DNA from 2 places in the Azotobacter armeniacus genome. Region 1 is predicted to be linked to the other one. Evidence: riboswitches for the same ligand, from Rfam matches in the RefSeq annotation. Region 1 holds a riboswitch; the other holds the start of a gene.
What was found. Region 1 has a riboswitch for cobalamin ahead of cobG (precorrin-3B synthase). Riboswitches for the same ligand answer to the same signal wherever they lie in the genome.

Region 2: it holds a riboswitch for cobalamin, as region 1 does, so the genes downstream of both, ACYVD0_RS12380 (cobaltochelatase subunit CobN) here and cobG (precorrin-3B synthase) in region 1, are expected to answer to the same signal.

What each region holds. Positions count from the first base shown of each region.
Region 1 covers NZ_BAAGYK010000014.1:46,669-50,286, forward strand. Annotated here, with positions in the region: gene ACYVD0_RS03575 (precorrin-8X methylmutase) at 1-247, opposite strand, end outside; partial or broken gene cobG (precorrin-3B synthase) at 257-1,618, opposite strand; cobalamin riboswitch at 1,670-1,904, opposite strand; gene cbiE (bifunctional cobalt-precorrin-7 (C(5))-methyltransferase/cobalt-precorrin-6B (C(15))-methyltransferase) at 1,978-3,201, shown strand; gene ACYVD0_RS03590 (precorrin-6A/cobalt-precorrin-6A reductase) at 3,198-3,618, shown strand, end outside.
Region 2 covers NZ_BAAGYK010000080.1:3,317-6,934, forward strand. Annotated here, with positions in the region: gene ACYVD0_RS12360 (lactonase family protein) at 1-15, shown strand, start outside; partial or broken gene ACYVD0_RS12365 (NAD-dependent epimerase/dehydratase family protein) at 405-542, shown strand; partial or broken gene ACYVD0_RS12370 (SMP-30/gluconolactonase/LRE family protein) at 542-797, shown strand; partial or broken gene ACYVD0_RS12375 (TRAP transporter substrate-binding protein) at 803-943, shown strand; partial or broken gene ACYVD0_RS12380 (cobaltochelatase subunit CobN) at 1,002-1,727, opposite strand; cobalamin riboswitch at 1,744-1,880, opposite strand; gene cfa (cyclopropane-fatty-acyl-phospholipid synthase) at 2,191-3,354, shown strand; gene ACYVD0_RS12390 (DUF2970 domain-containing protein) at 3,375-3,593, shown strand.

The DNA of each region.
Region 1 (3,618 bases):
TGCCTTCAGCGACCATGCGCGCGTCGCAGAGGATCGGCGCCCCGGCGGCCAGCGCGGCCCTTCCGTAGGCACCGGCACCGGGGGAGAAACGCAGCTCGTCGACGACATCGACCATGCCGCAGGCATGGATCACCCGCACGGCGAGCTTTTCCAAGTCCGCCGGAATGGTGTCGAGCCGCGCTTCGGCGCGGATGATGGCAAAGGAGTTGCGATAGATTTCCTGACCATCGCGGATGTAATCGATCATCGGTTGTCCTGAGGCAAGCCAGTCGGCGGCTTCGTCGATGCTGAGTGAGTCAGCCAGCAGATGGCCGAAACCGGCCCCGCTGGCACGGCGTTGATAGATCTGGTAGCGCCCGCCGGGCTGGGCCAGCAGGGTATGGGGCGCGACATGGGCAGCGGCGCAGGAGCGCGGGCAACCGCTCAGATGTACCTGGGGCCTTGCTGCGCCTTGGCCCAGTCGATGGGCCAGGTGCAGCGCGTCGGCCTTGGTGTCGGCCAGGCCCTTGGCGCAGCCTGCGGAGCCAGTGCAGGCGATCAGGCCGGTCAGGGGGTCGCTGCCGTCGACATGCAGGCCGATCACGCCGAGTTGTCGTAGGGCCTCGGCGGCATGCGCCTGGGCCACGTTCGGCAGCATCAGGCCTTGCCAGGGTGTGAAGCGCAGGGTGCCGTCGCCCCGGCTGCGGGCCAGCTCGGCGAGTGCGTGCAGCTGCGAGGCATTCAGGCGGCTGAGCGTGGGCACGGCGCCGAGCAGGAACAGGCCGGGCTGGCGCTGCGCGAGGATGCCCAGCGGCGCGGCTGTCGTCGTCCGGGCGCGACGCCAGTCCAGCACCGCCGGCTCGCGGCTCAGTGCAAAGGCCAGCCGGGACTGGAGGCGTTCCAGGAAGGCCTCCATCGGCAGATTCGCCAGCAGATGGCGCATGCGGGTCTGCTCCGGCTGCGCCAGCTCCAGGAACAGCACGAGCACGGCTTCCACCAGCGCAGGCGCCTGCTTCAACGGCACCGCAGCCAGGGGGGCATCGGTCGGGCAGCCGGCCAGGCCGAAGGCCAGCTGCGTGCCGCCAGGCATCAGCGCGAGCCAGAGATCGTGGGGGTGGTCGAGCATCGCCAGGCGTTCGCCACCGTCCAGTTGCAAGGCGAACTTCGGCGACAGGGAATGGAAGGCGGGACGCGCCTGCAGCAGTTCGAGGATCGCCTCGGCCAGCGGTGCAACGTCCGCCTCGCTGTTCGGGTCGAGACCCAGGGCAGGGCTCACCAGCAGGTTGCGCACGTCGTCGGCGCCCGGTGTGGCGGGGCCGAGGCCGGCGGTGAGCAGGGCGGCGATCAGCGGCGCCTCATGCCCCGTGCGGACGCCGCGCAGCTGCAGATTGCTTCGATTGGTCAGTTCGATCACGCCGCTGGCATGGCGGCTGGCGGCTTCGCCGATGGCACGGGCCTGATCGGCCCCGAGGCGTCCGCAGGCCAGCTTGATGCGGCAGATGCCGCCGTCCAGCGCCGGCACGATGCGCAAAAGCCCGGGGCATGCCGAAGGGCGCGGAGCAGGGGAAAGAGCACTGCCGAGGGTATCTTCCACGAGGTCACACCTTGCAAAAAGACGCGGCGACCGGACCTCTAGCATCATCCCTCGAAGACACTATGGCATCGGTACACCCCGCCCGATGTTGGCACTCGCGACCAGCGTTCGTCGGCAGGTCTCCTGGCTTGCAGGTCAGGGGTCGGCGCTGCCTTCCCGGTCATCCCAGTGGCTTCGGTGCGGCGGACTCGCTGCTTACAGTTGCGGGGGCAGCCACGGTTGGGCGCTTTGTCCTTCCGTGTTCCCTCAATGGCCCGTTGGGGCGTTTCGGCTCGAGGCGGCCGCCTGCGAGTCCGAAGCGCCGGTCAGGGCACCGACGAAGGCGGTATTATGCCGGTTTTGTCCGGCCCGATGACAAGCTTCCGGCAGGAGGCGCAGCGGCCTTTCATCGCGAGGAAACATCCATGACGCCCTGGCTAGCCGTGATCGGCATCGGTGAGGACGGCTACGCCGGGCTCGGCAAGCGTGCCCGCCGGGCCCTGCTGGAGACCGGCCTGATCGTCGGCGCGCCACGCCAGCTGGCGCTGCTGCCGCCGTGTATCCGCGCCGACCGGCTGGAATGGCCGCGACCGTTCTCCCTGGTCCCGGTGCTGGAACGGCGCGGCACGCCGCTGTGCGTGCTGGCCAGCGGCGACCCCATGCTATTCGGTGTCGGTGCGAGTTTGGCGCGCGTGCTCGACCCCGCCGAGATGTGCGTGTTGCCGGCGCCCTCGTCCTGTTCGCTGGCGGCAGCCAGGCTCGGCTGGGCCTTGCAGGAGCTGACCCAACTGTCGGTGGTGGCCCGTCCGGTCGCGGCGCTGAACCGTCACGTGCATGCTGGCGCACGGCTGTTGATCCTGAGCAACGATGGCAAGAGCCCGGCGGCCATTGCCGCGCTGCTCCGCGAGCGAGGCTTCGAGGCCAGCCGCCTGAGCGTACTGGAGCACTTGGGCAGCGAATCCGAGCGACGCATCGACGGGCTGGCCGGGAGCTGGTCGATCGAGGAGACCGCCGCGCTCAACTTGGTTGCGGTGGAATGCATTCCCGGTGACCAGCCGCGTCATCTGCCACAAACCTCTGGCCTGCCCGACGATGCCTACCGGCACGACGGCCAGCTGACCAAGCGCGACGTACGCGCCATCACCCTGGCGCGCCTGGCACCCTTGCCGGGACAGCTGCTGTGGGATGTCGGCGCCGGTTGCGGTTCCATCGGCATCGAGTGGATGCGTGCTCACCCGAACTGCCGCGCCATTGCCATCGAGATGGACGAGGGGCGCCAAGGGCTGATCCGGCACAACCGTGACGCCCTCGGCGTGCCGGCGCTGCACCTGGTCGCCGGCGCCGCGCCCCAAGCCCTGGACGGCCTGGAAAGTCCGGATGCGATCTTCATCGGCGGCGGGGTGACCGTTCCCGGTGTGCTGGAGCAATGCTGGGAGCGGCTCAAGCCTGGCGGCCGGCTGGTGGCCAACGCGGTGACGATCCAGAGCGAGGCGCTGCTGGTCGGCTGGCGCGAGCGGCACGGCGGCGAGCTGACCCGCATCGCCATTGCCCAAGCCAAGCCGCTCGGCAACTTCGACACCTGGCGCTCGGCATTGCCGGTCACGCTGTTGGACGCGGTGAAGCCATTGGTGCAAGAGGACGCGCCATGACCCGCCTGCTGCTGCTCGGCGGCGTCGGCGAGGCGCTGGCCATCGCTCGCCGGCTCGGTCCGTCCCATGTCTACAGCCTGGCGGGCCTCGGCAAGGTCCCGCAGGATCTCGCCTGCCAGGTGCGTGTCGGCGGTTTCGGCGGAGCCGAGGGGCTGGCCGACTTCCTGCGCCAGGAGCGCATCGACCGGCTGCTGGACATGACCCATCCCTATGCCGCGCAGATCAGCCACAACGCCGCCCTGGCCGCGCGCATCGCCGGTATTCCCTGCTGGGCCCTGAGACGGCCCGGCTGGCAGGCGGGGCTGGGGGACGACTGGCGCGAAGTGGCGGACTGGGCCGGGTTGATGGCCGCGCTGAGCGGATTCCGCCGTCCCTTCTTCACCTTGGGCCGGGAGGTGCTGGCGCATCTGGACGAGG
Region 2 (3,618 bases), on a different contig from region 1:
ACTACCAGTCCCTGAGTCGTCGCGGCCAGCTTGACTGACAGGCTGGCCACCGCTCCACTCACCCAAGACCTGTGAAACCGTGGGCCAGCAAACGAGCAACAGACAGACGCAAGCCGCCACAAGCCAAGTCATCACATGACAAAGCTCATAGCGACCAGCCGCCCCTCCGCACTTACCTGCAGCAAACGACAATCGCGCGAAATCTGCCGCCGATCGTCCGATGTGAATGCTACCGGCCCCGAGCGGACAGCCCTTTTGCACAATAACCGGGCGCCACCCACTCACTATCTTCAGCCCCCCGCGCGGCGTTGACAAAGCCTGCGGGAGCAGTCGACAATTTCGTCTTATCATACGACGACACATGACAATCCCAAAAATAATAACAATCAGAGTGGATCTCAGCCATGCCCCATCCTGCATCAAGCCCCGCCCTCGATCGTCTCCTGCTCACCGGCGCGGCCGGCGTCCTGGGGACGGTCCTGCGGGAAAGCCTGCGTCCCTACGCCCACATCCTCCGCCTGTCCGATATCGCTCCCATGGCATGGCTGCCGGACACCGGCTCGGCGCGCTCTATCGCTTCGTCGGCGGAGCCGGTGGCGCAGCGCTGGAACCCTGGCAGGGCGATCTCATCGTCCCAACGGCCTGGACTTCAGCCCCGACGAGCGGACGATGTACCTGTCCGACTCGCCCCCTCGGTGCAGGCCATCTGGGCCTTCGACTACGACGAAGACGATGGTGCCCCGCACAACCGCCGGCTGTTCGTCGACATACAGCGCCATCCTGGCCGTCCCGACGGTGGACGCAGAGCGGAGTGATCGACGGCGCCGAGAACAACCCGCCGACCATGTTCTCCCACAACCACCACAAGGCGGCCTCCTACTACAGGCTGACCGGCCACCTGATCGTTCCCGAGCTGCTGGTGATGTCCAGGCGCACCTGGAGTGCCAACGCTGGATGCGCGCGGCGAAGGCATCGAGCTGCGCCGGCAGCGGCGCGGCGACGCCGAAGCGGATGCCCGACAGCGAATCGCTCTGGCGCTCGTGCCAGACCGCCAGCACCATGGCCTGACCGCTGCCCTGCAGCTCGGGCATGGCCAGTTGGTAGTGCACCTTGTCGCGCGCCAGGCCATCGCCGGACAGCTGCCAGCCGGTTTCGTTGCGGTCCTCCAGGCGCAGCCCCTTGAACACCGGCACGTTCAGCTGCTCGAACAGCCCGGTGACCTCCTCGCGGCCCGGACGCGCCTGCACAGCCGGGACCTTCACATCCGGGTTATGGCGGGCCGCCAGCCAGGCCAGCAGAGCGGCGATGTTGTCGAGGAAGCTGTCCGCCGGCGCGACCTGGCCGAGCAGCGGTCCCAGGCGCTCCACCTCGGCACTGAACAGGCCGACGCCGAGCAGCGCCCGCCCCCTCGCCCAACCAGGCGCGCAGTGCCAGCTCGTCGAGCCCGGCGAGCTGCTTCGGAGTGCGCGCGCTGACCTGCCAATACGGATGGTGCTGCTGGAACTGCGCGACGGCGCTGGCGAATTCGGCCGCGCTGTAGCGTGAAACGATGGCGTTGAGTTGCGCCGCCGAGGCTCCGGGGACGAGCAGCCCGAGCAGCAGGCCCAAGCCAAAGCGGCGGAGGAAAAGAGAAGACATGCCCAGTCCCGGGTCGAAAGGCGGCGGGCACGCGAAACGGACGCAGCGCCGGCGGCAAGGCGCAGAACGACCAGGGCTGGCGACCGCACGGCCGCCCACCGCGGCCTGCTTCGGGAGAGCGGGCTGGTGTCGGGCTCGACCGTGAAACGGTCCTACCGTTGCGGGGACAGCGTCAGCTTGGACTGACTTCCTTCCCATTTACCCCAGATCCTGATCCGGGCACCGCACTCTCCATGTTGCCGGCCAAGGGCCGGCAGGGGCGCACCTTACGCGGCGGGTGACGGCGAGCAAGCGCAATGCCTCAAGGGGGGCAAGGAGCTGCCGGCCGGACACTGGCAAGCCGCCAGAGCCCTTGCGGATCGACCCGAGCCAATCTTGGCGCGGCCAGTCCGCTGGCGGTTTTCTGACGCCCCTGCCGCGGATTATTGGCCGTCGTGCCAGTCCCTGCCTAATCTGACTTTGCTTGGGCGCATTGCCTTGACAGGCAGCCGGCAGATTCCGAAGTGTCACCCGGAGACCGATCCGGTAGAGCCAGCCAAGGGTGGGACAACCATGAGCCGAGAATTCATGTTTAACGCTGGGTCCGGCTATCTTTCGCGGGACTCCAGCCTGCACCGCCTGACGGTCGAGCTGCTGCAGCAGGCCGATATCCGCATCGGCGGCAACCGGCCCTGGGACATGCAGCTCAAGGCCGGCGGCGTGCCCGAGCGGGTCTTCGCCCAGGGCAATCTGGGTTTGGGCGAGGCCTACATGGAGGGCGCCTGGGAAGCGGAACGACTGGATGAATTCTTCTTTCGCCTGTTGCACACCGGCATCGACCAGCAGGTGAAGCCGACACGGCTGATCTTCCATGCGCTCCGCTCACGCCTGCTCAACCTGCAGAACCACCGGCGTGCCTGGAAGGTCGGCGAGGCCCATTATGATCTCGGCAACGACTTCTACGAGGCCATGCTCGACCCGCGCATGACTTACACCTGCGGCTACTGGCGAAACGCCGACAGTCTGGCCGAGGCCCAGGAGGCCAAGCTGGAGCTGATCTGCCGCAAGCTCGGCCTGGAGCACGGCATGCGGGTGCTGGACATCGGCTGCGGCTGGGGCAGCTTCATGGGCTATGCCGCGGAGCGGCATGGCGTGCATTGCGTCGGCGTGACGGTTTCCCGGGAGCAGCAGGCCTGGGCCAGGGAGCGCTACGCCGACCTGCCCGTGGAGTTCCGCCTGCAGGACTACCGCGAGATCCAGGGACGCTTCGACCGCATCGTCAGCGTCGGCATGTTCGAACATGTCGGCCACAAGAACCACCGCCGCTTCTTCGAGGTCGCCGCCCGCTGTCTGGCCGACGACGGCCTGTTTCTCCTGCATACCATCGGCAAAAACCAGCGCCACTCGACCCCGGACCCCTGGATTGATCGCTACATATTCCCCAATGGCGACCTGCCGTCCCTCGGACAGATCGGCGATGCGCTGGATCGCCTGCTGATCCTTGAGGATCAGCACAGTTTCGGCGCGGATTATGACCGGACCCTGATGGCCTGGCATGCCAACTTCGAGGCAGCCTGGCCGCGCTTCGCCGCCGAGCTGGGGGAAAGATTCCGGCGCATGTGGCGCTACTACCTGCTGTCCTGCGCCGGCGCCTTCCGCGCCCGGAACATCCAGCTCTGGCAGTACGTGCTGTCGAAGAATGGCGTGCCCGGCGGCTACCGGCGTCCGCTCCTGTGAAGCAGAGTCATGGAGGCCCCATGGGCGACGACCACGACGACAAGCCCCTAACGCTCCGGCAGATGCTGCACAGCGTGCTGGCCGCCGCCCTCGGCGTACAGAGCGGCAAGAACCGGGCACGGGACTTCGCCCGGGGCAAACCCAGCCATTTCATCCTGCTGGGCGTGGGCTTCACCGTGCTGCTCGTGCTACTCCTGTTTGGCATGGTTAAGCTGGTGCTGCACCTGGCCCAGCCCTGAGCGCAGGGCAATCGCATGAAGGCTA